Regions from separate parts of the Rhizobium sp. BK619 genome, predicted to be linked through region 2. Evidence: riboswitches for the same ligand, from Rfam matches in the RefSeq annotation. Region 2 holds a riboswitch; each other region holds the start of a gene.
The links. Region 2 has a riboswitch for thiamine pyrophosphate ahead of thiC (phosphomethylpyrimidine synthase ThiC). Riboswitches for the same ligand answer to the same signal wherever they lie in the genome.

Region 1 (9,793 bases), on a different contig from region 2:
ATGACAGACAATTTCGCAGTCTCCACGCGCCACGAGCAGCGCGGTTGGTATGGTGAACTGACGCAACCGGGGAGGCGCACGTTTTGGGCTTGCTTTTCCGGATACGCGCTGGATGCCTTCGACGTCCAGATTTACAGTCTCGCAATACCGGCGATCATTGCCACGCTGGCGATTTCCAACACTGATGTCGGCATCATCGCCACGGTGACGCTTCTTGCGTCCGCGCTGGGTGGATGGTTTGCCGGCATTCTCGCCGACCGGTTCGGGCGGGTGCGCACATTGCAGATCACCGTGATCTGGTTCGCCGTGTTCACCTTCTTCAGCGGTTTTGCACAGAATTTCGAGCAGCTTCTCGTATGCCGTGCACTGATGGGGCTTGGTTTCGGTGGCGAATGGTCGGCCGGCGCGGTGCTGATGGCCGAAGTCATTGCGGCAAAGCATCGCGGCAAAGCGGTCGGCATGGTCCAGAGTGCTTGGTCCGTCGGCTGGGGCGCAGCCGTTTTGCTGTCGACCGTCCTGTTCAGCCTGATGCCGCAGGAGGAGGCTTGGCGCGGGCTGTTCTGGGCTGGGCTCGCACCGGCCATTCTCGCCATCATCGTGCGCCGGTTCATCCAGGAACCCGAGGTGTACATCACCTCGCGGAAAAACCTGAAAGCCTCTGGCGAGGTTGTGCGCATTACCGAAATCTTCGCCCCCTCGATGATCGGCCGCACCATGCTGCTGTCGTTGATGACCACCGGTGCGCAAGGCGGCTATTATGCGATCGCTACCTGGCTCCCGAGCTTTCTGAAGTCAGAACGGCAATTGAGTGTCATAGGCAGCGGCGGCTATCTCGCCGTCATCATCGTCGGTTCATTCTTCGGTTATGTCACGGGCGCCTATTTGTCCGACATCATCGGCCGCCGCAAAAAGTTCATGTTGTTCGCCATCGGCGCGATGGTGACCGTCGTGGTCTACACCTACTTGCCGATCAACAATACGCTGATGCTGTTTCTCGGTTTTCCGCTAGGCTTCTTCGCTTCCGGCATCTTCGCCGGAATGGGAGCCTTTCTCACGGAGAATTTCCCAACCCGCACTCGCGCGGCGGGCCAGGGCTTCACCTATAATTTCGGTCGCGGCGTCGCCGCCTTAAACCCGACGCTGGTCGGCATTGCGACGGCTTCCATGCCGCTTGGCAAGGCGATAGCCATTTTCGCGGTTATCGCATACATGCTGGTCATCGTCGCAGCTTTCGCGCTGCCCGAAACGAAGGGCAAGGAACTGGCGGCCGACTGATCCTATCGGTGGACTGCGGCAAGCCGCTGCAGTCCACTCTTCTTCCACGATCAAAGAAACAAGGACCGTGCATTTCGCGCGGATGGATGAGTCATGAGTCAATCACATTGGGATTTCTGGATCGATCGCGGCGGCACGTTTACCGATGTCATCGGACGCGATCCCGCAGGCCAGTTGCACGCCCGCAAGATGCTTTCCGAAAATCCGAGTGCCTACCGGGACGCAGCTGTTGCCGGCATCAGAGCTTTGATGAAGCTCGATGCCAATGACCCGATACCAGTTGGTGCAATCGGCGAGGTCCGCATGGGAACCACGGTTGCGACCAATGCCCTGCTGGAGCGCAAAGGAGAGCCAACGGCTCTCATGACCACTCGCGGCTTCCGCGACGCGTTGGAGATCGGCTATCAGGCGCGACCCGATATTTTCGCCAAACATATCGTCAAACCCGACCTTCTCTATGGCTTCGTCGCCGAAATCGACGAGCGGGTTCTCGCCGACGGCGAGGTCGAGAAGGAGTTGAACGAAACGGAAGTCCGCAAAGCCCTCGAAGAGATCATCGCCCGCGGGTTCAAATCCCTCGCTATCGTCTTGATGCATGCCTATCGCTACCCTGCCCACGAGCGGGCAATTGCCGCGATCGCCCGCGGAATGGATTTTTCGCAGATTTCGGTCAGTCATGAGGTTTCGCCGCTGGTCAAATTCGTCGGTCGCGGAGACACGACGGTCGTCGACGCCTATCTGTCGCCGATCCTTCGCCGCTATGTGGCGCAGGTGGCTGAAGAACTGGATCTCGAGCGAACTGGAGCCCGGTTGATCTTCATGACATCCGCCGGCGGATTGACCGCCGCCAGTCTGTTCCAGGGCAAGGACGCCATTCTGTCGGGACCTGCCGGTGGCGTGGTCGCGCTAGCCCAGACCGGCGCGGAGGCCGGTTTCGCAAAAGTGATCGGCTTCGACATGGGGGGCACTTCGACGGACGTTGCGCATTTCGCTGGAGAATATGAGCGGACGTTCGAAACCCAGGTCGCCGGCGTGCGGATGCGTGCACCGATGATGCAGATCCATACCGTCGCTGCCGGCGGCGGCTCGCTTCTGCGCTACGACGGTGCGCGTTTCCGCGTCGGCCCTGAATCCGCCGGCGCCAACCCTGGACCGAAAGGCTATCGCAAAGGCGGCCCGCTTGCCGTCACGGATGCCAATATCATGGTCGGCAAACTCATTCCTGACATGTTCCCGGCGATCTTCGGCGAAAACCAGGATCAACCCCTGGACTATCCCGCGGTCAAGGCTGCCTTCGATGAACTCGCCGCGGAAATCGGCGATGGGCGCAGCGGCGAGGAAGTGGCCGACGGGTTCCTCAAGATCACCGTCGCGAACATGGCAGAAGCCGTGAAGAAGATCTCCATCGCGCGCGGATATGATGTCAGCGGTTATGCGTTGAATGCGTTTGGTGGGGCCAGCGGCCAGCACGCATGCATGGTCGCCGATGCGCTCGGCATGACCAAGGTGCTTGTCCACCCCTTTTCCGGCCTGCTTTCCGCCTACGGCATGGGGCTTGCCGAAATCCGCGCCATGCGCCAGGTCTCACTCGATCTCCCTCTGTCTGCGGACAACATTGACGCAATCGCTGCGGCTGCTCAGCCCTTGTCCGAGGAAGCAATCCGGGAGGTCGGCGAACAAGGGGTCGACGCCAAGGAAATCGCCGTCAATCTGCGGCTCCTTATCCGCTATGCCGGTGCCGACGCTGCGCTGGAAATCAGTGCTGCCCGCATCGAAGCAGAAAAAGGCGAGATCACCATCAGCGACTTCAACGGCGATACCCTGAAAAGGAGATTCGATGCCGCGCATGAATCTCGCTTCGGATTTGTCGACCACAACAAGCCGCTGATCGTCGAAACGCTCGTCACCGAGGCAGTCGGAGGCGGACGGCACGTCGAGTTGTTGGCAGACCCGGTCGCACACGCTATCGATCCACAGCCCTTAGCCCAAACACGGTTCTTTTCCGAGGGGGAATGGCACGACGCCCCCATCTATCGGCGTGAGAAGCTTTCCTCTGGTCAGAGGATCACCGGTCCGGCCCTGTTGATCGAACCCAATCAGACCATTACCGTCGAGAACGGATGGACGGCCACGCTGACAGCGCGGGACCACATCGTACTCGAACGCAGAGCCGCCAAATTGCGGTCGGCTGCTCTCGGGACTGGCGCCGATCCGGTCATGCTTGAGATATTCAACAACCTCTTCATGTCGATTGCGGAGCAGATGGGCTTCACGCTGCAGAACACGGCCTCCTCCGTCAACATCAAGGAGCGCCTCGACTTCTCCTGTGCGGTCTTCGATCGCCATGGCGCGCTTGTCGCCAATGCGCCTCACGTTCCCGTACATCTCGGATCGATGGACCGGTCGGTGGAAGCGATCATCGCGGGCAACCCGATCATCCACCCTGGAGACGTCTTTGCCATCAACGCGCCCTATAATGGTGGCACGCACCTGCCCGATATCACCGTCTGCACTCCGATCTTCGACCACGCGGTGCAGAACATCCTGTTCTGGGTCGCATCCCGTGGCCATCACGCCGATATTGGTGGCACCGCTCCGGGATCAATGTCGCCGAACGCCCGGACCATCGACGAGGAGGGCGTTTATATCGACAATTTCAAGCTCGTCGACCAGGGCCGGTTTCGGGAGACGGAACTGACCCAATTGCTGACGAAAGCACCCTACCCTGTTCGCAATCCCGATCAGAACGTCGCGGACCTCAGGGCCCAGATCGCCGCCAATCAGAAGGGTGCCGACGAATTGCGAAAGATGGTGGCGGAATTCGGCCTCGATGTCGTGGAGGCCTATATGGGATATGTGCAGGACAATGCTGCGGAAAGCGTCCGCCGGTTGATCGCCCGTCTCGATGATGCCGAGTTCACCTATCCGATGGACCAAGGATGCGCGATAAAGGTCCGCGTCAGCATCGATCGTGTAAAACGCGAGGCTACTGTTGACTTTACCGGGACATCGGGGCAGCAGCCGGACAATTTCAATGCGCCCGAACCGATCACGCGTGCGGCAGTCCTTTATGTCTTCCGTGTTCTGGTGGAAGACCGTATCCCGATGAATGCTGGCTGCTTGCGGCCAATCAGAATCATCGTCCCTGAAGGGTCGATGCTTGCTCCCCGCCGCCCTGCAGCGGTCGTCGCTGGAAACGTCGAGGTGAGCCAGGCCGTCACCAATTGTCTCTTCGGCGCGCTCGGGATGTTGTCCTCGTCGCAAGGCACGATGAACAATCTGACCTTCGGTGATGAGGCGCACCAGTATTACGAAACGCTTTGCTCGGGCGCGCCGGCGGGCGAAGGTTTTGCCGGCGCTGCCGGTGTCCATTCCCACATGACGAATTCACGCCTAACCGATCCGGAAATCCTCGAATTGCGCTTTCCCGTCGTGCTTGAGGATTTCCACATACGTGGAGGTTCGGGGGGCAGAGGTCGCTGGAATGGGGGAGACGGCACCAGCCGCACGATCCGTTTTCGGCGCGCGATGGACTGCGCGATCCTGTCCGGCCATCGTATCGTGAGGCCGTTTGGGCTCGCTGGCGGGGAAGCGGGAGAAACAGGCGAAAACCGTATTCGCCGCCTCGACCGACAAATCGAAATCCTTCCGGGGTGCGCACAGACGCGACTTCGCGACGGAGAGGCAATCACGATCATCACTCCGACAGGGGGGGGCTATGGAGTTCCCAGCAGCAGGTGAGGCTTGACACACACGAGGTGCGGGGTCCCGCGCCGATCGACCCGACGCCAGCTGACGAGGCTCGAATTCTTCCGCTTGCCCTCAAGCTATGGCAAACCAATACAGCCCTAACCGCTACGCACTCGATTTGGAGTAGAGGCCGAGGTTGCTGCCGATGGCGAACCCGCAGCGCTGATAAAATGTCGACAACGCACCTTCTCGCTGCGAGACCAACCAGACGCTGTTGCATCCCTCGGCCTTTGCTGTTTCGAAAACTGCTGATAGCAGCGCGGTCCCTATTCCCGCGCCTTGGGCTTCGGGCAGCACCGACAGCTCATCAAGATAAACGACCGGACCGGCATGGCGGCGCTGTCGTATGCCCAGCGCGATCCCCAGTACCTTGCCTTCGTCAAAGGCCGCAAGCGCAATGGATTTCGGCGTTTCAAGCACGGTGTTTACATTTTCAAACGCCGCTTCAAGCGACCAGTTCTCGTTCCACGGAGGTCCCGAATAGGCACTGACCAGCACACTGGCGGCGCCATGGAGATGTTCTAGCGTAAGACGTTCAATCCGAAACGACATAAATCCACCTGACGTTGAGTGAGTTGACATTTGCCGCAGTTCGATCGGTAACGCAACAGGCTCGAGACAGACGATCTACGGAAACGACAAAGCTGTAAGCTTGACACAACCAGCGACCGCGCTTTACGACTGTCGGCATTCACCAGGGGAGTCCCGCAAGGGGCTGAGATACTGCTGGACAATAAGGCTTAGCCTGTTGTGGCGCAGTGACCCGTTGAACCTGATCCAGTTCATACTGGCGTAGGGACGGTGCAAGCGCTCGAAGGCTGCGGATTCACGCGTGGAATCCGTGCCGGCGTCTTTCCATCATTCCGGCTGATTGACTGGGTCTCCAACTTACAACTTGGAGCCTCAAACCATGACCATTGCCGTAGAGAATCTCACCCCGACCGTCACCACCGGCCCGCTGCCGGCATCGCGGAAGATCCACATTCCGGGAGATATCCATGGCGATATCCGCGTGCCGATGCGCGAAATCAGCGTCCATCCGACCGCCGGCGAACCGCCTGTCATCGTCTATGATTCCTCCGGCCCTTACACGATCGAAGGTGCGGAGATCCGCATCGAGCAGGGCCTTTTCCCACTGCGCCGCGACTGGGTGCTGGCCCACGGCGACGTCGAAGCCTATGACGGCCGCCATGTCCGCCCCGAAGATAACGGCTTTGTCAGCGGCGACCGGCTGACGCCGGAATTTCCGGGGCGGCGCAGGCCGCTGCGCGCCAAGGACGGCAAAGCCGTCACCCAGCTCGCCTATGCACGGGCCGGCGTCATCACGCCGGAGATGGAGTTTGTGGCCATTCGCGAGAATCTCGGCCGCAAGGCGAAGGCCGAAGCCCTGGTGCGTGACGGCGAGAGCTTCGGCGCCGATATTCCCGATCACGTGACGCCGGAATTCGTCCGCCGGGAGGTCGCCGCCGGCCGGGCGATCATCCCGGCCAACATCAACCATCCCGAAAGCGAACCGATGATCATCGGCCGGAACTTTCTGGTGAAGATCAACGCCAATATCGGCAACTCCGCCGTCACCTCATCGATGGCTGAGGAAGTCGAGAAGATGGTCTGGGCTGCCCGCTGGGGCGCCGATACGGTGATGGATCTGTCGACCGGCCGCAACATCCACAATATCCGCGAATGGATCATCCGCAATTCGCCGCTGCCGATCGGCACGGTGCCGCTCTACCAGGCGCTGGAAAAGGTTGGCGGCATCGCCGAAGACCTCACCTGGGAGATCTATCGCGATACGCTGATCGAGCAGGCCGAACAGGGCATCGACTATTTCACCATCCATGCCGGTGTCCGGCTGCATTACATCCCGCTCACCGTCAATCGCGTCACCGGCATCGTCTCGCGCGGCGGTTCGATCATGGCCAAGTGGTGTCTGCATCATCACCGCGAAAGCTTCCTCTACGAGCATTTCGAGGAAATCTGCGATATCTGCCGGGCCTATGACGTCTCCTTCTCGCTCGGCGACGGCCTTCGCCCCGGCTCGATCGCCGATGCCAATGATGCGGCGCAATTTGCCGAACTCGAAACGCTGGGCGAGTTGACGAAAATCGCCTGGGCCAGGGATTGCCAGGTGATGATCGAGGGACCTGGCCATGTGCCGATGCATAAGATCAAGGAAAACATGGACAAGCAGCTCGCCGTCTGCGGCGAGGCGCCCTTCTACACGCTCGGACCGCTGACGACGGATATCGCGCCGGGCTACGATCACATCACCTCCGGCATCGGCGCGGCGATGATCGGCTGGTTCGGCACGGCCATGCTCTGCTACGTCACCCCGAAAGAACATCTTGGCCTGCCCGATCGCAACGACGTCAAGACCGGCGTCATCACCTACAAGATCGCCGCCCATGCCGCCGACCTTGCCAAGGGGCACCCGGCCGCCCGCCTGCGCGACGACGCCCTGTCGCGGGCGCGCTTCGAATTCCGTTGGGAAGACCAGTTCAACCTGTCGCTCGACCCCGACACCGCCCGCAGCTTCCATGACGAGACCCTGCCGAAGGAAGCGCACAAGGTGGCGCATTTCTGTTCGATGTGCGGCCCGAAATTCTGCTCGATGCGCATATCGCACGACATCCGCGCCGAAGTGCAAAAGGAAGGGCTGGATGCGATGGCGGCGAAATACCGTGAGGGCGGCGATCTCTATATGCCGATCGATACCCACGCCAACGGGGCGGAATGACATGCGCGTGCTTGTGAAAGGGGCCGGCGTCGCCGGCCTCACCGTCGCCCGCGAATTGCATGCCCGTGGTGCCGATGTGACGGTCTTCGATCCTCATCCGGACTTCGCTCATGCCGCCTCCTGGCTCGCCGGCGGCATGCTGGCGCCCTGGTGCGAGCGGGAAAGTGCCGATGAGGCGGTGCTGACGCGTGGTCTCGATGCCGCCGACCGCTGGGAAGCGATCCTGCCGGGCAGCGTCGTCCGCAACGGCACGCTGGTCGTTGCCTCGACGCGCGACCATGGCGAGCTGAAGCGGTTTGCCAGCCGCACGACCGGTTACGAATGGGTGGAAGAGGATGATATCGCCGCCCTCGAGCCCATGCTCGCCACCCGTTTCAGGCACGGCCTGTTCTTCCCACGCGAAGCGCATCTGGACCCGCGTCAGGCGTTGCGCGGATTGAAAGAACAACTGTCGGCAAACGGCATCACCTTTACCGACACGGATCCGAGCGAAGACGATTTCTCCGATATTGTCGACTGCACAGGTGCTGCCCGCATCGGGCAAGAGCGCGATCTGCGCGGCGTGCGGGGCGAAATGCTCTATCTCCATACCGATGAGGTCAGCCTCGCCCGACCCGTCCGCCTGCTGCATCCGCGTTTTCCCGTCTATATCGTCCCCCGCGGCAACGGGTTTTTCATGGTCGGCGCGACGATGATCGAAACCGATGCCGACGGCCCGATCACCGCACGTTCGCTGATGGAACTGCTGAACACGGCCTATGCGCTGCACCCGGCCTTTGCCGATGCCGCCGTCGTCGAAACCGGCGCGGGCATCCGCCCTGCCCTGCCCGACAATCTTCCGCGCGTCGTGCGGGAGGGGAAGGTCGTCGTTTTCAACGGTCTTTATCGCCACGGTTTTCTGCTGGCGCCAACCATGGCGGCCGAGGCCGCCGATCTCGTTTTTTCCAAATAGCCGAAGAAAGGAACACCGATGCAGCTGATCATCAATGGCGAGGCCCAGACAATCGCCGCCACCACGCTTTCGCAGCTTCTGGCCGCACTCGATTACGAGGGCGACTGGCTGGCGACCGCCGTCAACGGCGAACTGGTTCATCGCGAGGATCGCGACGAGCATATGCTGACCGACAATGACAGGATCGAAATCCTGACCCCGATGCAGGGAGGCTGAGCATGCTTGATCTTTACGGAAGCCAGATCGCCTCACGCCTTCTCCTTGGAACAGCGCGTTATCCCTCGCCGGCGATCCTGACCGAAGCCATCACGCGCTCCAAAACCGAGATCGTCACCGTGTCGCTGCGCCGCGAAATGGCCGGCGGGCGTAACGGCGGCGCTTTCTTCGACATGATCCGTGCGCTCGGCGTTCACGTTCTTCCCAACACGGCCGGCTGCCATGGCGTGTCCGAGGCGGTGCTGACGGCGAAGATGGCCCGCGAAGTGTTTCGCACCGATTGGATCAAGCTGGAGGTGATCGGCAATCACGACACGCTGCAGCCGGATGTCTTCGCGCTCGTGGAAGCAGCCCGCATCCTGACCGGCGAAGGCTTTCAGGTCTTTCCTTATACGACGGACGATCCGGTCGTCGCCGAGCGTCTCATCGACGCCGGATGCCAGGTGCTGATGCCCTGGTGCGCGCCGATCGGATCTGCGGCGGGACCACAAAATCTTTCAGCCCTTCGATCGATGCGGGCGCATTTTCCCGATGTGCCGCTGATCGTCGATGCCGGCATCGGCCGGCCTTCGCATGCGGCTATCGTCATGGAGCTCGGTTTCGATGCCGTACTGCTGAACACCGCGGTTGCCGGCGCCGGCGACCCGGCCGCAATGGCGGAAGCCTTTGCCAAAGCAATCGATGCCGGCAGGCAGGCGTTCGGCGCCGGCATGCTGGAGCCACGCGACATGGCCGTGCCTTCGACGCCCGTAATCGGAAAGGCGGTGTTTGCATGAAGGTCGAGCGCTTCTGATTGCTGGCGACATCGCTCGGCATCGAGATTGCTCCCGGCTCAAAGGCGATCGGGCAACCCGCCTGCAAGG
Region 2 (9,793 bases):
GGCGAAGGCCTCGGCGATGGCGGCGGGATCGCCTGCGCCGGCAACGGCGGTGTTGAGAAGAACGGCATCATAACCGTACTCCATGACGGCGGCAGCATGAGACGGGCGGCCGATGCCGGCATCGACGATGAGCGGCACATCCGGAAAATGCGCCCGGAATGCCCGCAGCGCCATCGGGTTCACCGGTCCCATGGCGGAGCCGATCGGCGCGCACCAGGGCATCAGGATGCGGCAGCCGGCTTCCAGCAGCCTTTCGGCGACGACGAGGTCGTCGGTCGTGTAAGGGAAGACCTGAAAGCCCTCGCCGGTCAGAATGCGAGCCGCCTCGACAAGGCCGAAGACGTCGGGCTGCAGCGTATCGTGATGGCCGATCACTTCCAGCTTGATCCAATCGGTGCCGAAGACTTCGCGCGCCATCTTCGCCGTCAGCACGGCCTCTTGCACGCTGTGACATCCGGCCGTATTCGGCAGCACGCGCACGCCAAGCTCGCGGATCAGCTCGATGAAGGCGCCGCCCGCTTTGCCGCCGACGGTTTCGCGGCGAAGCGAAACGGTGACAATCTCCGTCTTCGAGCGCCTCACCGCCTCTGCAAGGACAGCTGGAGACGGATAGCGGGCTGTTCCGAGCAGCAGGCGGGAGTGGACTTCAACATCATAAAGTTTCAGCATCTCAGCCTCCTTGCATGGGTGAGAGAATTTCGATGCGGTCGCGTTCGCCGAGCTTGAAATCGGCGCGGTCCTCGCGGTGCACCAACTCGCCGTTCACCGCGGTTGCCAGCCATCCGCCTTCGTAGTCCAGAGCGAGAAGAAGATCTGCGAGCGTCGTGGCCGCGACCTCCTGTTCCTCGCCATTGATGATGAAGGTCATGACGCTCTCCTTACCGATTTCTTGCCTTCTTCAAGAAGAAGCCGCGCCACCTCGCCTGCCATGGCCGGCGCCAGCAGAAAACCGTGGCGGTAGAGGCCATTGACATGAAAGGTGCGCCCCTCCTGCGTCACACGCGGCAGATTGTCGGGATAAGCCGGCCGAACGCCCGCGCCGGTTTCCGTAACCCTTGCCTCGCCGAACACAGGATTGAGCGTGTAGGCGGCATTCAGCAACTCCATCAGCGAACGCGCGGTAATCGGGCCGGTATCATCACTTTCGATCATCGTCGCCCCGATCATGAAGCGATGTCTTTCGCGCGGCACGATATAGATCGGGTGGCGCGGATGCAGCAGGCGAACGGGACGAGAGAGCGTTATCTCGCGCGTTTCGACGCAGAGCATCTCTCCGCGAACGCCGCGCAATCCGGGCAGCTGGCCGATCTGGGCAGCTCCGGTGCAGTCGATCACCCGATCATAATGGGCAACGTCAGCATTGTGCGTGACGCCGAATGTCAGACGCATGCGTGCTTCCTCGAGCCCGGAGGCCAGCCCCGAGAGTGCCTGTCGCGGATCGAGATGCGCTTCATGTCGAAAGAATAGTGCGCTACGGAAACGGCCTGCGAGATCAGGTTCGAGAGCCGCGATCGCCTGCTCGTCCAGCCATTCCCATCCGCCCGTCCGTCGGGAAAAGCGGTCAAGTTCGCCGGCATCGCGCCCGGCCGCCACGACAAGTGTTCCCCGGCGATGGACATGGCCGGGCAATGCCGCCTCCCACCAATCGGCGGCAAGACGGCCGAGCGCCAGTACCGGCTCCTCTGCGCTTTCCCGTTCGCACCATGGCGCCAGCATGCCACCGGCAAAGCCGGAAGCGCCGGCCCCGACCTTGTCGGCATGTTCAGTGACACTGACCCGGAGACCGTGCCGGTAGAGCTGCCAGGCAACGGTGAGGCCGGCAACGCCGGCCCCCTTGACGAGAATGTGCATCGTCATTCTCCGGTTGGCGTTTTCGCCGCTTCGGCGACCGGCATGTAAAGATCGCCGCCATTGCGGTATTTGGCGGCCATGGCTTCCAGGCCCTCCTTCTGCGCTTCGGCGCGGATGTCGTGGGAAATCCGCATCGAGCAGAATTTCGGGCCGCACATGGAGCAGAAATGCGCCACCTTGTGCGCCTCCTTTGGCAGTGTCTCGTCATGCATCGAACGCGCCGTCTCCGGATCGAGCGAGAGGTTGAACTGGTCCTCCCAGCGGAACTCGAAACGGGCGCGCGACAGCGCGTCGTCACGCACCTGGGCCGCCGGATGGCCTTTGGCGAGATCGGCCGCATGTGCGGCGATCTTGTAGGTGATAACGCCCACCTTGACGTCGTTGCGGTCCGGCAGGCCGAGATGTTCCTTGGGCGTCACGTAGCAGAGCATGGCGGTACCGAACCAGCCGATCATCGCAGCCCCGATGCCGGACGTGATGTGGTCGTAGCCCGGCGCGATATCGGTGGTTAACGGTCCGAGCGTATAAAAGGGCGCCTCGCCGCAGACCGCAAGCTGCTTGTCCATGTTTTCCTTGATCTTGTGCATCGGCACATGGCCGGGACCTTCGATCATCACCTGGCAATCCTTCGCCCAGGCGATTTTCGTTAACTCGCCGAGCGTTTCCAGTTCCGCAAACTGCGCCGCATCATTGGCATCAGCGATCGATCCCGGGCGCAGGCCATCACCGAGCGAGAAGGAAACGTCGTAAGCGCGGCAGATGTCGCAGATCTCCTCGAAATGCTCGTAGAGAAAACTCTCCCTGTGGTGGTGCAGACACCACTTGGCCATGATCGAGCCGCCGCGGGAAACAATGCCGGTGACGCGGTTGACGGTGAACGGGATATAGGCGAGCCGCACGCCGGCATGGATGGTGAAGTAGTCGACACCCTGCTCGGCCTGCTCGATCAGCGTGTCGCGATAGACCTCCCAGGTGAGGTCCTCGGCAATGCCGTTTACCTTTTCGAGTGCCTGGTAGAGCGGCACGGTGCCGATCGGCACGGGCGAATTGCGGATGATCCAGTCGCGGATGTTGTGAATGTTGCGGCCGGTCGACAGGTCCATGACCGTATCGGCGCCCCAGCGGATCGCCCAGACCATCTTCTCGACCTCCTCCGCCATCGACGAAGTGACGGCGGAATTGCCGATATTGGCATTGATCTTCACCAGGAAATTCCGGCCGATGATCATCGGTTCGGATTCGGGATGGTTGATATTGGCGGGAATGATTGCCCGGCCTTCCGCGACTTCGCGCCGAACGAATTCCGGCGTCACGAAATCCGGCACATGGGCGCCGAAACTTTCGCCGTCGCGGATGAGCGGCTCGCTGGCCGCCTGCCGGCCGAGGTTCTCGCGGATGGCAACGAATTCCATCTCCGGCGTGATGATCCCGGCTCGCGCATAGGCGAGCTGGGTGACGGCCCTGCCCGCCTTTGCCTTGAAAGGCTGGTTGCGGATCGGGAATTCCGGCGTCAGGTGGCTGCCGGACACGAAGCCGTTGTCCTCCGGCCTGACGATGCGGCCCTCATAGGCCTCGACATCGCCGCGGGCGACAATCCAGCTTTCGCGCAGGCGCGGCAGGCCGGCATCGATACTGATCGCGGCGCCTTCTACCGTATAGGGACCAGAGGAATCGTAGACGGTGACCGGCGGTTCGCCGGAGGTCGGATGCAATGCGATCTGACGCATCGGCACGCGGATGTCCGGGTGGATCGTTCCAGCTTTGAGGACTTTCGTGGAGGCGGGAAGCGGGCCGGTAGTGACGACCGGGGTGAGCTTGGTGGTTGCGATATTCATGGTTCGAGGCTCCAAGGTTTGACGTTTGGAGACCCAGTTCCAGAGTTGGAATGATGGAAGAACACGTCGGAATCCGAAGAACGGAATCCCGCCCTCGCCGCCGCAGCGCTCGCACCGTCCCTACGCCAGTATGAACTGGATCAGGTTCAACGGGTCACTGCGCCTCGGCCGGCCAAAGCCGATCCGACCAGCAGTATCTCAGCCCCTTGGCGGGACCCCCCTGGTGAATAGGTTTAAGCTATTGTGAGAAATGGTGCTCCGTCAAGCCCTGGGGCACCATTCCAGAACCCAATTCCCAACCGCGTTACGAAGATCGGCTCGATGTCAGTGCCGCTGGAAATCCGTAGTCATTATTGGCAAGTTCGGTGGTAACCGACATGTCGGGAGAGCCGTCCGCTCGGCGAAAGACCTCGTAAGTAATTCTGTCGACAATCTCATTGCCGGCGCCGAACACCAAGACGCGCGGCCGCAGCTTTATGATCTCATCGAACTCGCAAAAGACGCTGGATGCGATAATAATCTCATCGCCTTGCTGGCATGTGCGAGCGGCCGCACCGTTGAGAATGCAGCACTTGCAGCCGGGATCACCATAGAGCACGTAAGTGCTGATTCTGGCCCCGGACATCTTGTTCCAGATTTCCACATATTCCAGCGGTTTCAGGCCGACCTCCCGGCAGAAGTCCGCGTCGATGGTAATCGACCCATGGTAGTTCAGCTTTGAGGCCGTCACTCGAATGCCATGCAGCTTCGCGCCCACGTATTTTTCCAATTTGTGCTCCTTCCAGATTCGACATTGTGGTTACATGCGACAGACCGCAGCGCCGCCCATGAGGCCAGCCCCGGCGGCAGTCAGCAACAGTGCCTCGCCCTCCGCGAAACGCCGCTCGGCATTGGCTATCGAGAGGGAAAGCGGGATGGTGGCGGCGGACGAATTCCCGAAGCGCTCGATCGTGCGGATGGTTTTTTCCGGCGCGATGCCGAGGTTGCCCGAGACGGCGTCGAATATGCGCGCGTTGGCCTGGTGCGGCACGAACTGGTCGACATCCGATGCGGCAATCCCCGCCTCTTCAAGCGCCCGCTTCGAGGTTTCGGTCATCAGGGCGACGGCGCGGGAGAAGACGTCACGGCCGTCCTGCATAGTCATCAGGAAATCCTCGGGCCTTAGCTCAGGAGAGAATGGCCGGTTGCTGCCGCCAGCGGGAATGTTGATCAGGCCATAGCCGCTACCATCCGATGCGAGATCGGCGGCAAGGAGGCCGCTTCGCCCGTTCGTGCTCGGCGCCAGCACGACGGCGCCGGCCGCGTCCGCAAACAGCACTGCACTTGCCCGCTCGGCGGGATTGATGCGGCGGCTGAGGATATTGGCGGCGACCACCAGCACGGCGCGGCCATGGGCGCGGACGAAACCATCCGCCAGGGTGAGTGCGTAGAGAAAGCCCGAACAGGCGCCGGCCAGATCGATCGCGCCGGACCGTTCGAGGCCCAACCGGTGGGCCAGCAGCGGCGCCGAGGGCGGCATGAGATGGTCCGGCGTCGAGGTCGCAAGCAGCGTCAGCGCGATCTCGCTTTGGGCAATTGCAGCATCGTCGAGCGCAATTCGTCCGGCTTTCGCGGCAAGGCCGCTCAGGGTCTCGCCGTCTTCGGCCCAGTGGCGTGTGCGGATGCCGGTGCGGCGTTCTATCCAGCCTGTTTCGAGACCCAGGCGCGCCTCGATCTCGGCATTGTCGACACGCCGCGCCGGCACGGCATGCCCGAAGCCAACCATGCGGGAGGAGCGGCCAGACATCAGCCCACACTCCCAAGAACGATCGAGGCGACATCGTCGATGGCGTCATAGGCGCGGCCGAGCTCGTCCGCCGTCACGCAATAGGGTGGCATCAGGTAGATGACATTGCCGAGCGGACGGATCAGCAGCCCACGCTCACGGAACAACCGCCGCATGCGCGGGCCGGCCTCGGCGAGATAACCGCTCGCGGGTGCGACGAGGTCGAGCGCAGCAATCGTCCCGGCCTGCCGGATATTGGAGAAGCGCGTATCGCCCTCAAATCGCCGGAGCTTCTGACGATGCAGCGCTTCGAGATTTTCGATCCGTTCAACGACCGGTTCGTGGCGCCAGATGTTGAGATTGGCGACAGCGGCTGCGCAAGCGATCGGGTTCGCTGTATAGGAGCTGGAATGGAAGAAGGTCTTGCGCCTGTCGGTGGAGAGGTGGGCGTCGAAGATATCGCTGGTGCAGAGAGTGGCTGCGAGCGGCAGGGCGCCGCCGGTCAACCCCTTGGACGTGCACAGGATATCGGGTGTGATGCCGGCCTGCTCGGAGGCGAACATCGTCGCCGTCCGGCCCCAGCCGGTCATTACTTCATCGGCGATCAGCAGACAGCCATGTCGTTCGGCGATTTCCTTGAGCCCGGCAAGCACCCCGGCATCATAGATCTTCATGCCGCCCGCCCCCAGCACCAGAGGCTCGATCACAAGGGCTGCGACGCGGCCCGAACGGCAGAAGCTCTCGAACATATCAAGCGACTGCTGCTCATGACCTGTTTGCGGGAAGGCGAGCCGGTCGACGCCGAAGAGCAACGGTTCATAGGCGGCATTAAACACGCAGCGTTCGCCGATTGACATCGTGCCGATCGTGTCGCCGTGATAGCTTTGCTCCATCACCACGATCCGGTCGCGTGGTCTGCCGATGTTGTGGAAGTAGCCGAGCGCCATTTTGAGAGCCACCTCGACCGAGGTCGACCCGCTGTCGGAATAGAAGACATGCTTCAATCCCGCCGGCGCGACCTCGATCAATCCCCCGGCCAGTCGTTCGGCAGGCTCGTGCGAGAATTCGGCGAAGATGACCTGGTCATAGGCCTCTGTCGCCGCGCGAATCGCCGCCATGATCGCCGGATGCCGATGGCCATGTGTGATGACCCACCAGGACGAGATCGCATCGAGAAGGCGATTGCCGTCCTCGTCGATCAGATAGGCGCCCTCGGCCGAGACGATGCGTTTCATCGGCGGTTCGAGCCCATGCTGGGTGAACGGGTGCCAGACGGTGGAGCGGTTCATGCAGACACCTGCGTAAAGGAAGCGAGATCGAAACTGTCGCGGAACGCTTGGCGAAGTCCGTCGGCAGTGACGTTCTGAAGCCAGGGCAGCCGGCCGAGCGAGCGGACACCCCCCATCTTGACGATGATGCGCTGCGTTTCCTCGTTCTGCTCACCAATGAAGACGATGCCGAACACCGGAATGTTGCGATGTTTCAGTGCTTCGAGCGAGAGCAGCGTATGGTTGATCGTGCCGAGCAAGGTCCTGGCACAAAGGATGACCGGAATCTGCCAGTGGGCAAATATATCGGCGAAGACGAGGTCGTCCGAGAGCGGCACGAGCAGCCCTCCTGCCCCCTCGATCACCAGTGGCCGCTCGATCACCGGCGGCACAAGCCTCTCCGGATCGATCGCAACGCCAGCCAGCCGGGCCGAAAGATGCGGCGAGGCAGGCGTGGCGAGGCGATAGGCTTCCGGCAGGATGCGCGCACGCGGCACGCCGCCGAGCCGCGCGACAGTCTCGCTGTCGGTCTCGTCTTCGAGCCCCGCCTGGACGGGCTTCCAATAATAGCCATCGAGCGCGCCGGTCAGGGCGGCGGCAAAGACTGTCTTGCCAATACCCGTATCGGTACCGGAGACAACGAAGCGCGGCATCATGACCTCTCCTCCTCGATCGCGGTCGCCAGCCGTTGCACCATGTCCGCAATCTGCTCTTCGTCGACATTCAGCGTGATGGAAATCCTCAGCCGCGCCGTCCCCTCCGGCACGGTCGGCGGCCGGATCGCCCTGATGTCGTAGCCTTCGGCCCGCATGCGGTCGGCGATCCGGAGCGAGCGGGCATTGTCCCCGATCATCACCGGCAGGATCTGCGAACCGCTGGGACTGATGCCGAGCCGGGAGGACAATTGTTCGCCGGCGAAATTTTTGAGGTGCTCCAGCCGCATGCGCCGCTCCGGTTCGTCGGCGACCATGCGCAAGGCTTCGCGCACGCCAGCCGCCATCAGCGGCGAGGGAGCGGTCGAATAGATGAAATTGCGCGCACGGTTGATCATATAATCGGCGAGGACATAAGGCAGGCCGAGAAGCGCACCGGAGACGCCGAGCGCCTTGCCGCAGGCATGCAGCACCACGACATTGCCGCGGCTTTTGACACCTGACGCAAGGCCGCGGCCGCTGGGCCCGAGCACGCCGGTGGCATGGGCTTCGTCGACGACAAGGAAACCGTCGTGCCAATCGGCGAGATTGGCAAGATCAGCGACCGGCGCCTGGTCTCCATCCATGGAATAGAGGCTCTCGACCGCGATCCAGGGACGCCCCTTCCCGCCGGCTTCGCGCCAGCGACGGATCGCCTGTTCGAAGGCCTCGACATCATTGTGTGGCACGGCAACCGCCTGCGCCTTGCTGGCCGAGATGCCGTCATGGGCGCTGGCATGGATCAGCGCGTCATGGACGATCAGGTCGTCGCGATGCGGGAGCGTGGAGAAGAGCGCCACATTGGCCGCAAATCCGCTGCCGAAATAGAGGACCTTCTCAACCCCGAAGAACGCGGCCGCCTGCGCTTCGAGTGTTTCGTGTTCGGCGTGATTGCCCCGGAGCAGCCGCGAACCGCCGGCGCCGGCCGGCACGCCCCTGTCGATCGCAGCCGATATCGCTGCCTTCACGCCGGGGGCATTGGCGAGCCCGAGATAATCGTTGGAGGTGAAATCCACGCCTTGGTGCGGGGTGAGCGCGCGTCTCCGCGATCGGCGCTCAAGGCCGGCCAATGTCGCTTCGTAGCTGGCGAGCGCTGGCGAACTCAAGCCGACGGCTCCAGTTCCATCGGCTTCAGCCCCAGCCGACGGAAGAGGGCCGCATCATGATCCTCGCCTGGATTGTCGGCCGTCAGCAGCGTATCGCCGACGAAGATGGAATTCGCCCCAGCGAAAATGCAAAGGGCCTGCGTTTCTTCGCTCATCTCGGTGCGGCCGGCCGAAAGGCGGACATGCGAGCGCGGCATCAGGATACGGGCGAGCGCAATGGTCCGGACGAAGTCGATCGGATCGACCGGCGTGGCATCGGAGAGTTTGGAGCCGGGGATCGGAATCAACATGTTGATCGGCACGCTTTCCGGTGGTGTCGGCAGATTGGCGAGCGTCACCAACATCGAAATACGATCTTCGACCGTCTCGCCCATGCCGAGGATGCCACCCGCGCAGACCTTGATCCCGGCATCGCGGACATTGGCGAGCGTTGCCAACCGGTCCTCGAAAGTGCGGGTGGTGATGATCTCCGAATAATAGCGCTCGGAGGTATCGACATTGTGGTTGTAGTAGTCGAGGCCGGCCTCGGCGAAGCTTTCGGATTGCTCCGGCGTCAACATGCCGAGCGTCATGCAGGTTTCCATCCCCAGTGCTTTCACGCCCTCGACCATCGCCACTAGAGCTTCCATGTCGCGCTCTTTGGGATTGCGCCACGCGGCGCCCATGCAGTAGCGTGTCGCGCCACCTTGCTTTGCCTTCTGCGCCTCGCCAAGCACGCGCTCGACTTCCATTAGCTTCGAAGCCTTGAGACCCGTCGGATAGTGGGCGGACTGGCTGCAATAGCCGCAATCCTCGACACAGCCACCAGTCTTGATCGACAGCAGCCGGCTCATCTGAATGGCATTCGGATCAAAGTGCGCGCGATGAATTTGGTGGGCACGAAAGAGAAGATCATTGAACGGCAAATTATAGATAATTTCCGCCTCGCCGATTGAGATGAGAGCACCGGGCGGTGGCGTCACATTATCCGTCATCAATCACCTTCAGCATTCAATAGATAGAAGATAGTTTTATCTATAATTCTGCGAAAGGCAGGACTTTGCAATAGCCATTTACGCGAATGCTGATCCGGGTAGCAACGGGAAGTAGAATAGACGGAAGTGAGAGGTTTTCCGTCGACACACGTCCGGCCTCAAATCGATGACAAATTAAGCTCGGGCTTTACCTCAGCCCTCTATGGCAAATGCCTCGCCCGTTGCACCGGAGGCATACTGGATCGGCTTTTGGCCAATCCTCTGCACATGCCGATCCAGCACGACAATGGCTTGCTCGATTT
Region 3 (9,793 bases), on a different contig from region 2:
TCTTCACGTCACCGCCGCCGGCGCGCTGCGTGATGGCCTCGATCTCGCTGCTGATGCCGAAGTCGGCGACGCCGTTCGAGACCAGCGTTCCGGCACTCGTATCGGCATAGGGTAGAATGTCGACATCGAGGCCAGCGGCGGCATAAAAACCCTTCGCCTTGGCGACATAGATACCGATGTGGTTGGTGTTGGGCGTCCAATCGAGCGCGATGCGAGCCTTTGCGGGCGCCGACTGGGCGAAGGCCGGGCGGCCGGCAAGGCCTGCCGCGATGGCGGCGAGAATCGTCTGGCGACGGGTGAGAAGCAGCATGATGACCTCCTCAGGTCTCTAGAGCATGGTGCCGAAAGTGTGCGCGGTTTTCGGCGTCATGCTCTAACTCTTTAAATCAGAACAGGATTCAGATTTTGGGCCGATGGGCCTAAGATCATCCTGTTCTAGCGGATGAAGCAGGGTTTGCAGGATTTCGGTTTCGATCGCCTGGGCCGCCGGCGAGCCGAGATCGGCAAGGCTTCGCGGGCGGGGCAGGGGAACGTGGAATTCGCGGATGATACGCGCCGGGCGGGCCGAAAGCACATAGATGCGGTCGGAGAGGAACACGGCCTCGCGGACATCATGGGTGATCAGCAGCGCCGTCCAGCGGTGTTCGGTCCACATGCCCTGCAGCCATTCCTGGATCTGCGTGCGGGTCAGCGCGTCGAGCGCGCCGAAAGGCTCGTCGAGCAGCAGCATGTCCTGGGTCTGAACGACGGTGCGCAGCAGGGCGGCACGCTGGCGCATGCCGCCTGATAGTTCGGAGGGATAATGATGTTCGAAACCGGCAAGGCCGAAGCGATCGAACAGCGGCGCCACGGCGGCGCGGGCCGCCCGGCGGCTCATGCCCCGCACCTCGAGGCCGAGTGCCGCATTGTCGATGATCCGGCGCCAGGGCATCAGCGCATCGCGTTGCGGCATGAAGGCGAAAGTATGCGGCGCCCCTTCCAGCGGCGCACCCTTGAAAAGCACGCTGCCGGCATCGGGTCGAAGCGCCTGTGTCAGCAATCGCAGCACCGTCGATTTCCCGGAGCCGGACGGGCCGACAATCGAAACGAATTCGCCGTTGGCGACGCTGAGCGAAATATCGCCGAGCACCTGCATGCCGTCGAAGGACTTGGAGATATTGCGCAGCTCAACCATCTTGTCGCTCATCGGCGCCGCTCCGCGGTGGGCTGCCAGGGCATGAGGAGGCGCTGGATGACGAGCGTCAGGCCGAACAGGCAGAGGGTCAGCACGGCGCTGACGACGACGGCGGCGAGCACGAGATCGGGACGGAAATTGTTCTTGGCGTTGAGGATATAAATGCCGAGGCCGCTCGCGGCGCCGGCATATTCGGCAAAGATCGCGCCGACGACGGCATAGGTGATTGAGATTCTCAGGCCGGCGAAGAAATAGGGCAGCGCCGAGGGAAGCCGTGCCAGGCGGAAAACGCGCCAGCGGCTCGCCTTCATCGAATGCAGCAATTCGGCGATGTCGCGGTCGGTCGATTCATAGCCTTGCAGCAGGGCGACGAGCAGCGGGAAGAAGGTGACGAGCGCCACCAGCAGGATCTTCGGCAAAAGGCCGAAACCGAACCATAAAACGACGAGCGGCGCGATCGCCACAAGCGGCAGGGTCTGGCTGGCGATGAAGATCGGCAGCAGTGCCCGGCGCATGAAAGGCATGAAATCCATGAGGATCGACGCGGCGAAGGCGAAGGCAAGCGACAGCGCGAAACCGCCGAGTGTCGCACCAAGCGTCGGCCAGGTGTTTGATATCAGCGCCTCACGGTTCAGCCAGCCCTGGATGACGATGCGCGAAGGCGCCGGCAGGATGGAAGGCTTGATGCCGGAAAGATCGACATAGAGTTCCCATGCTGCCAAAAAGGCGCAGCCCGCGAGCAAGGCGGGTAACCCCCGGTAGAGAGCGGCGCGGAGCGCGGCAAGGCGCGAATCCGATGGTTGCGGCGATGTCATCAGCGTTTGATTTCGGTCTCGATGTCCAGCCGGTCGCGATAGGGATCGAGCGCCTTGACGGCTTCGCGAATGATGCCGACGACATTGCCGGACATCGGATAAAGTGACACTTTTGCGCCTGAGAACATCTGAACCTCGCTCCGCTGGCATTACCCAGATCAGCTTTGAAGGGTCCAGAGGCTTGCGCCTCACATCTCAGCCCCGGCAATACGGAGCTCCCCTGTTATTTCGGCGGAAACTATCACCCGGGTTTTCTTCCCGCAACCGCAAATTTGCGAACCCGTCCGCACGGTCGGAATAGCTCTAGAACAGGATGATTTTAGGCCCGGTTGGCCTAAAATCTGAATCCTGTTCTCAATTAAAGAGTTAGAGCATGATGTCGCCCGAAAACCGCGCACACTTTTCGGCATCATGCTCTAATGTGAGGGAAACATCCGAGCGGGATCCCGCTCGGATGTTCCTCGGTGGGCCCGTACCTGCCGGGAACGGGACCGCAGCTTGCTGCCTCAGGCGGCAATATCGATCGGGCTTTACGACCGCAGAAGCAATGGATATAAAACCTCAACCAATATTGAGGTCAAGAGGCGATGGATGGTATTTCGGCAACCCCGCTCGGCAAGCTGCTGACTGTCGGCGAAGTGGCGGAACGCAGTGGTCTTGCCGTCTCGGCGCTGCATTTTTACGAGACCAAGGGTTTGATCTCGAGCATCCGCTCCCGCGGTAACCAGCGACGCTATGGGCGCGATGTGCTGCGCCGTCTCGGCATCATCAAAGTTGCACAGCGTGTCGGCATTCCGCTTTCGGAAATCCAGGCGGCGTTCCAGTCCCTGCCGCAGGGGCGCACGCCGACGGTCGCCGATTGGCAGACGCTGTCGGCGCGATGGAAGGACGATCTCGACGCACGAATCAATCGGCTCAGTCTGCTGCGCGACCGCCTGACCGGCTGCATCGGCTGCGGCTGCCTGTCGATCGAAAGCTGTCCGCTGCGCAATCCCTGCGATCGGCTCGGCAAGGAAGGGCCGGGTGCGCGGCTTCTGGAGACCGAAAACGAGCTCGTTGTTTAGTCCTGCCTTTCTTTCGGTCGGTGTGCTCATATGTTAAGGGCAAGTGACGCAACCGAGGAGGACGGCTTCGTGTTTCATCCCAGACTGTTCGAAAATCGCAATGTCGTCGTCACCGGCGCCGGCCGCGGCATCGGCCTCGAAGTCGCTCGGCAGTTTCTGGATTGCGGCGCGAAGGTGATCGTCCATACCGGGCGCAAGCCGGGGCGGGACCTGCCGGATTTCCTGCTGACGGCTGAATCGGAAAGACGGGCGCTGCTGCTGCATGCCGATTTTTCCGCCGCCGGCGGTGCGGCGCAATTTGCCGAAGATGTTCTCGCTTTCTTCGACAGGGTGCATGTGCTCGTCAACAATGCCGGCACCATGCTCGGCCGTTTTCCCGCTGCGACGCTGACGGATGCCGAATATGAGGCGGTCATACGGCTGAACCAGACCTCGGTGGTGGCGCTGACGCGCGCATTGCTGCCGGCATTGAAGGCGGCCGAGGGTGCTGCCGTCGTCAACACCGTTTCGATCTCGGCACTAACCGGCGGCAGCCCCGGCTCCTCGATCTATTCGGCCTCGAAGGCCTTCGTTGCGACCTATTCCAAGGCGCTTGCCCGCGAACTTGCCCCGGATGGCATCCGCGTCAACTGCGTCTCGCCGGGAACGATCGAAACGGATTTCCACGAGCGCTATTCCTCCAGAGAAAAGCTGGACCAGACCCAGAAATCCATCCCCCTGCAGCGGCTCGGCACGGCCGAGGATTGTGCTCCCGCCTATCTGTTCCTGGCGGCTCCCTTACTCTCGGGATACATTACCGGCCAGGTGATCGAGATCAATGGCGGACAGCTTATCTGCTGATTTACTTGGACCTTTTTTGGCATTTCATCACTATTGACCAATTCGTTTGTGCGAATATGCTATTGTTCTGATCTACCAAATCGCCTCCCTTCCGAGATATCGAATGCCGTTGCCTAAACCGGAGCCGGGGATGACCGGCCAGGACTTGCACATACTCGCTGGAAAAGCCCATGAAGCGAGCGATCTGCTGAAAGCTTTGGCGCATCACACCCGATTGCTGATCCTCTGCATCCTGGCGAAACAGGAGCGGACGGTCGGTGAAATCGAAAATATTCTCGGCATTCAGCAGGCGATGGTGTCGCAGCAGCTTGCGCGTTTGAGGCTCGAAGGCCTGGTCAATACGCGCCGTCAGGGCAGGCTGGTTTATTACAGTATCGGCAATGTCAGCGTGCTTGCCTTCCTCGAATCGCTGTTCGATCTTTTTCCCGCTGCGGAAAACTGTTAAAGCGCGTCGCCTTAACTTGATTCATTCCCTTGCGGAGCACGGTTGCTGTGTCGAAGATGAGGCCGGACGCGAAATGTCGCGGGAGACCGGATGATCGACAAGCTGGAATTCTTCATCGCCCTTGCCAATGAAAAGCATTTCGGCCGCGCTGCGGAGGAGTGCGGGATTTCGCAGCCGACGCTTTCGGCCGCGATCCGCCAGCTCGAGGATCAGCTCGGAGTCATGCTGGTGCAGCGCGGTTCGCGTTTTCAAGGGTTGACGCCGGAGGGGCAGCGCGTGCTCGAATGGGCCCGGCGCATCGTCGGTGACGCCCGCACCATGCGCGAGGAGATGCGCGCCGCCCGCCGCGGTCTTTCCGGCCACATTCGCCTTGCCGCCATTCCGACGGCGCTCGCCATGCTTTCGCGCATCACCACGCCCTTTCAGGAACGGCATCCCGGCGTCACCTTCTCGATCGTCTCGCGCAATTCGCTGCAGGTGCTGAGCATGCTCGAAAACCTCGAAATCGATGCCGGCATCACCTATCTCGAAAACGAGCCGCTCGGCCGTGTCACCAGTGTTCCGCTCTATGCCGAGCGCTATCATCTGATCACGGCCGCCGGCAGCCCGCTCTCCGATCGCGACAATGTGACCTGGAAGGAAGTCGGCGATCTTCGGCTTTGTCTATTGACCGCCGACATGCAGAACCGCCGAATTATCAATCGGCACCTGACCGAAGCCGGTGCCACGGTGCATCCGACGCTCGAATCCAATTCGATGATCGTGCTGTTCTCGCATGTTCGAACCGGCCGCTGGGCGAGCATCATGCCGCGCAATGTCGCCAAATCTTTTGGTTTTCCGGTGGAAATCCGGATGATTCCGATCGTCGAGCCGGAGGCGCATCACCTGGTCGGGCTTGTGGCACCCTATCGCGAGCCCTTCACGCCGCTCGTCTCGGCCTTGCTGCACGAAGCCAGAGTGCTCGTGCAGGATGAGGAACTTTGATAGGAAAAACCTATCAACCGACGTGATAGCTTTATTGATCGCCGGCGGCTTCCTTGAGATGCTGTCGGCGGAATAGCACTCGGGCTGGAGGAGGCCGCCATTCCGCAACGAGCAAGCCGTCGGGAGGGCTGCGTATGACCATTCATATCGCCGAAGGCGATATTGCCGCGCGCACTCGTGCGATCATTGCCGATCTTCGCTTCCTCGAAGGGCCGCTGCTTCCCATTCTGCACGAGGTTCAGGACGAATTCGGTTATGTGCCGCAGGAAGCCGTGCCCGTGATCGCGGAGGAACTGAACCTCTCCCGCGCCGAGGTGCATGGCGTCGTGACTTTCTATCACGATTACCGCGACCATCCGGCCGGCCGGCATGTGCTGAAGCTCTGTCGCGCCGAGGCCTGTCAGTCGATGGGCGGCGATGCGCTGGCCGAGCGCGTCAAGACGCTGCTCGGCATCGATTTTCACCAGACGACGCTCGACGGCAGCGTGACGCTGGAGCCGGTCTATTGTCTCGGGCTCTGCGCCTGCGCCCCGTCGGCGATGCTCGACGGCGAGGTCTATGGCCGGGTTGACGATCAGCTGGCGGCGGAACTCGTTGCGGAGGCACGCCGATGAGCATCAAGATTTATGTTCCGCGCGATGCCGCTGCGCTGGCGCTCGGGGCCGAAAAGGTGGCAAAGGCGATTGCCCAGGAGATCGCCGCCCGCGGCCTCGATGTCGACATCGTGCGCAACGGCTCGCGCGGAATGTTCTGGCTGGAACCGCTTGTCGAGGTCGAGGTCGCCGGCAAACGCGTCGGTTACGGACCGGTGAAGGCAAGGGATATACCGGCATTGTTCGACGCCGGGATGATGACCGGCGGCGATCAGCCGCTCTGTCTCGGGGAGGTTGAAGACCTCCCGTTCCTGAAGGAACAGACCCGCCTGACCTTTGCCCGCTGCGGCATCACCGATCCGCTGTCGCTTGCCGACTACGAATCGCATGGCGGTCTTGCCGGCCTTCGCCGGGCCGTTTCGATGACATCCGCCGAAGTCGTCAAGGAAGTCACCGATTCCGGCCTGCGCGGGCGCGGCGGCGCCGGCTTTCCCACTGGGATCAAGTGGAAGACTGTTCTCGATGCTGCCGGGGACCGCAAATATATCGTCTGCAATGCCGATGAGGGTGACAGCGGCACCTTTGCCGACCGGATGATCATGGAGGGTGATCCCTTCGTGCTGATCGAGGGCATGGCGATAGCCGGCCTCGCCACCGGAGCGACCAAAGGCTACGTCTACACCCGTTCGGAATATCCGCATGCCATCGCGGCAATGACCGCGGCCGTCGGCATCGCGCGGCAGGCCGGGATACTCGGCCTATCGGTGCTCGGCTCGGGCCGCGCCTTCGATATCGAGGTGCGCACCGGCGCCGGCGCCTATGTCTGCGGCGAGGAGACGGCTCTGCTGAACAGCCTCGAAGGCAAGCGCGGCGTCGTGCGCGCCAAGCCGCCGCTGCCGGCGCATAAAGGGCTGTTTGACTGTCCGACCGTCATCAACAATGTGATCTCGCTTGCCTCCGTGCCTGTCATCATGGAGAAAGGTGCCGCCTTTTACCGCGATTTCGGCATGGGCCGCTCGCGTGGCACCATCCCGCTGCAGATCGCCGGCAATGTCAAATATGCCGGTCTTTACGAAACGGCCTTCGGTCTTTCACTCGGCGATATCGTCGACCGGATCGGCGGCGGCACGGCGACGGGCCGGCCGGTCAAGGCCGTGCAGGTCGGCGGACCGCTTGGGGCCTATTTCCCGCGGGCACTGTTCGACACGCCGTTCGACTACGAAGCTTTCGCCGCCAAAGACGGGCTGATCGGCCATGCCGGCCTCGTCGTCTTCGACGACAGCGCCGATATGCTGAAGCAGGCGCGCTTCGCCATGGAATTCTGCGCCGTCGAAAGCTGCGGCAAGTGCACGCCCTGCCGCATCGGCTCGACGCGTGGCGTCGAGACGGCCGAGAAGATCGCCCATGGCATCGAACCGGAGAAGAACCGGGCGCTGCTCGCCGATCTCTGCAACACGATGAAATTCGGCTCGCTCTGTGCGCTCGGCGGTTTCACGCCTTATCCGGTGATGAGCGCCATGACGCATTTCCCGGAAGATTTTTCGCCGGCGCCGATCGCGGAGGCGGCTGAGTGATGGTTTTTTATTCGAAGTTGCCCCTCACCCTAACCCTCTCCCCGCTTGCGGGGGTCCGAAGGACGGGTCGAGACGCGTGGCTCGACCCCGGGCGGTGCCGGCAGGCGGATGAGGGGCATCCCTCGACACAACCGACACAGAAATCTAGCGGAGGAGCAAGCCATGTCTCTCATCCATGAAATCGACTACGGCACTCCCGCTTCGACATCCGAGGTGATGGTGACGGTCACCATCGATGGGCAGCAGATCAGCGTCCCCGAGGGCACCTCGATCATGCGCGCTTCGATGGAGGCCGGCATCGAGGTGCCGAAGCTCTGCGCCACCGACATGATCGATGCCTTCGGTTCCTGCCGGCTCTGTCTCGTCGAGATCGAGGGCCGCAACGGTACGCCTGCCTCCTGCACGACGCCTGTGGCGGCCAACATGGTGGTGCACACGCAGACGGGGCGGTTGAAGGATATTCGCCGCGGCGTGATGGAGCTTTATATTTCCGACCACCCGCTCGACTGTCTGACCTGCGCGGCCAACGGCGATTGCGAATTGCAGGACATGGCGGGCGCCGTCGGCCTGCGCGACGTGCGCTATGGCTATGACGGCGACAATCATGTCAGGGCGCGCAACAATGGCGAGATCAATCTGAAATGGACGCCGAAGGACGAGTCCAATCCCTATTTCACCTTCGACCCCTCGAAATGCATCGTCTGTTCGCGCTGCGTGCGTGCCTGCGAAGAGGTGCAGGGCACCTTCGCGCTGACGATCGAGGGGCGCGGTTTCGGCTCCAAGGTTTCCTCGGGTGCACATGAAGCCTTCATCGATTCCGAATGTGTCTCCTGCGGGGCCTGCGTCCAGGCCTGCCCGACGGCGACGCTGACGGAAAAGTCGGTGATCGAGATCGGCCAACCCGAACATTCGGCCATCACCACCTGCGCCTATTGCGGCGTCGGCTGTTCCTTCAAGGCGGAAATGCGCGGCGAGGAGCTGGTGCGCATGGTGCCGTGGAAGGACGGCCAGGCCAATCGCGGCCACTCCTGCGTCAAGGGCCGTTTCGCTTATGGTTATTCCACCCATAAGGACCGGATTCTCAATCCGATGATCCGCGAAAAGATCAGCGATCCCTGGCGGGAGGTAAGCTGGGACGAGGCCTTCGCGCATGTAGCGTCGGAGTTTCGCCGCATCCAGTATCAATATGGCCGCGACGCGGTCGGGGGCATCACCTCGTCGCGCTGCACCAATGAGGAAACCTATCTGGTGCAGAAGCTGGTCCGGGCCGGCTTCGGTAACAACAATGTCGATACCTGCGCCCGCGTCTGCCATTCGCCGACCGGCTACGGCCTCGGCCAGACGTTCGGCACGTCGGCCGGCACGCAGAATTTCGACAGCGTCGAGCAGTCCGATGTCGTCGTCATCATCGGCGCCAACCCGACCGACGGTCATCCGGTATTCGGCTCGCGGCTGAAGAAGCGGCTGCGCCAGGGCGCCAAGCTCATCGTCATCGATCCGCGCCGCACTGATATCGTCCGGTCGCCGCATGTCGAGGCCTCCTATCACCTGCCGCTGAAGCCCGGCACCAATGTCGCCGTCATGACTGCGCTGGCGCATGTGATCGTCACCGAAGGGCTCTATGACGAGGCGTTCATCCGTGAGCGCTGCGATTGGTCGGAATTCGAGGATTGGGCTGGTTTCGTTGCCGAACCGGCGCACAGCCCGGAACAGACAGAGATCTTCACCGGCGTGCCTGCGGCGGATCTGCGCGGCGCCGCAAGGCTCTATGCCAAGGGCGGCAACGGCGCGATCTATTACGGTCTCGGCGTCACCGAACACAGCCAGGGCTCGACCACGGTTATCGCGATCGCCAATCTGGCGATGGCGACCGGCAATATCGGCCGTCCCGGCGTCGGCGTGAACCCGCTGCGGGGCCAAAACAATGTGCAGGGCTCCTGCGACATGGGCTCCTTCCCGCACGAACTGCCGGGCTACCGGCACATTTCCGACGATGCGACGCGGGATATCTTCGAAAAGCTCTGGGGCGTGAAGATCAACAACGAGCCGGGCCTGCGCATTCCGAACATGCTGGACGCGGCGGTCGACGGTTCCTTCAAGGGCCTCTACGTCCAGGGTGAGGACATTCTCCAATCCGATCCCGATACGAAACATGTCGCGGCCGGGCTAGCGGCGATGGAATGCGTCGTCGTCCAGGACCTGTTCCTCAACGAGACCGCCAATTACGCTCATGTCTTCCTGCCGGGCTCGACCTTCCTCGAGAAGGACGGCACCTTCACCAATGCCGAGCGCCGCATCAACCGG

Region 1: linked by a shared signal. The riboswitch ahead of thiC (phosphomethylpyrimidine synthase ThiC) and the one ahead of thiC (phosphomethylpyrimidine synthase ThiC) in region 2 are both predicted to bind thiamine pyrophosphate.
Region 3: linked by a shared signal. The riboswitch ahead of FHX14_RS33355 (HMP/thiamine-binding protein) and the one ahead of thiC (phosphomethylpyrimidine synthase ThiC) in region 2 are both predicted to bind thiamine pyrophosphate.

What each region holds. Positions count from the first base shown of each region.
Region 1 is NZ_JACIBH010000014.1:234,388-244,180, forward strand. It holds gene FHX14_RS26035 (MFS transporter) at 1-1,275, shown strand; gene FHX14_RS26040 (hydantoinase B/oxoprolinase family protein) at 1,369-5,016, shown strand; gene FHX14_RS26045 (GNAT family N-acetyltransferase) at 5,131-5,577, opposite strand; TPP riboswitch at 5,712-5,842, shown strand; gene thiC (phosphomethylpyrimidine synthase ThiC) at 5,936-7,762, shown strand; gene thiO (glycine oxidase ThiO) at 7,764-8,714, shown strand; gene thiS (sulfur carrier protein ThiS) at 8,733-8,930, shown strand; gene FHX14_RS26065 (thiazole synthase) at 8,933-9,706, shown strand.
Region 2 is NZ_JACIBH010000015.1:198,665-208,457, reverse strand. It holds gene FHX14_RS27150 (thiazole synthase) at 1-669, opposite strand, end outside; gene thiS (sulfur carrier protein ThiS) at 671-868, opposite strand; gene thiO (glycine oxidase ThiO) at 865-1,851, opposite strand; gene thiC (phosphomethylpyrimidine synthase ThiC) at 1,854-3,686, opposite strand; TPP riboswitch at 3,786-3,918, opposite strand; gene FHX14_RS27130 (aspartate 1-decarboxylase) at 3,991-4,455, opposite strand; gene FHX14_RS27125 (beta-ketoacyl-ACP synthase III) at 4,486-5,472, opposite strand; gene FHX14_RS27120 (adenosylmethionine--8-amino-7-oxononanoate transaminase) at 5,472-6,740, opposite strand; gene bioD (dethiobiotin synthase) at 6,737-7,375, opposite strand; gene FHX14_RS27110 (8-amino-7-oxononanoate synthase) at 7,372-8,517, opposite strand; gene bioB (biotin synthase BioB) at 8,514-9,491, opposite strand; gene FHX14_RS27100 (GntR family transcriptional regulator) at 9,684-9,793, opposite strand, start outside.
Region 3 is NZ_JACIBH010000002.1:356,378-366,170, forward strand. It holds gene FHX14_RS05085 (ABC transporter substrate-binding protein) at 1-310, opposite strand, end outside; gene FHX14_RS05090 (ABC transporter ATP-binding protein) at 374-1,186, opposite strand; gene FHX14_RS05095 (ABC transporter permease) at 1,183-1,989, opposite strand; partial or broken gene FHX14_RS33355 (HMP/thiamine-binding protein) at 2,001-2,117, opposite strand; TPP riboswitch at 2,108-2,221, opposite strand; gene soxR (redox-sensitive transcriptional activator SoxR) at 2,577-3,053, shown strand; gene FHX14_RS05110 (SDR family oxidoreductase) at 3,123-3,893, shown strand; gene FHX14_RS05115 (metalloregulator ArsR/SmtB family transcription factor) at 3,997-4,338, shown strand; gene FHX14_RS05120 (LysR family transcriptional regulator) at 4,429-5,322, shown strand; gene FHX14_RS05125 (formate dehydrogenase subunit gamma) at 5,457-5,936, shown strand; gene FHX14_RS05130 (NADH-quinone oxidoreductase subunit NuoF) at 5,933-7,489, shown strand; gene fdhF (formate dehydrogenase subunit alpha) at 7,652-9,793, shown strand, end outside.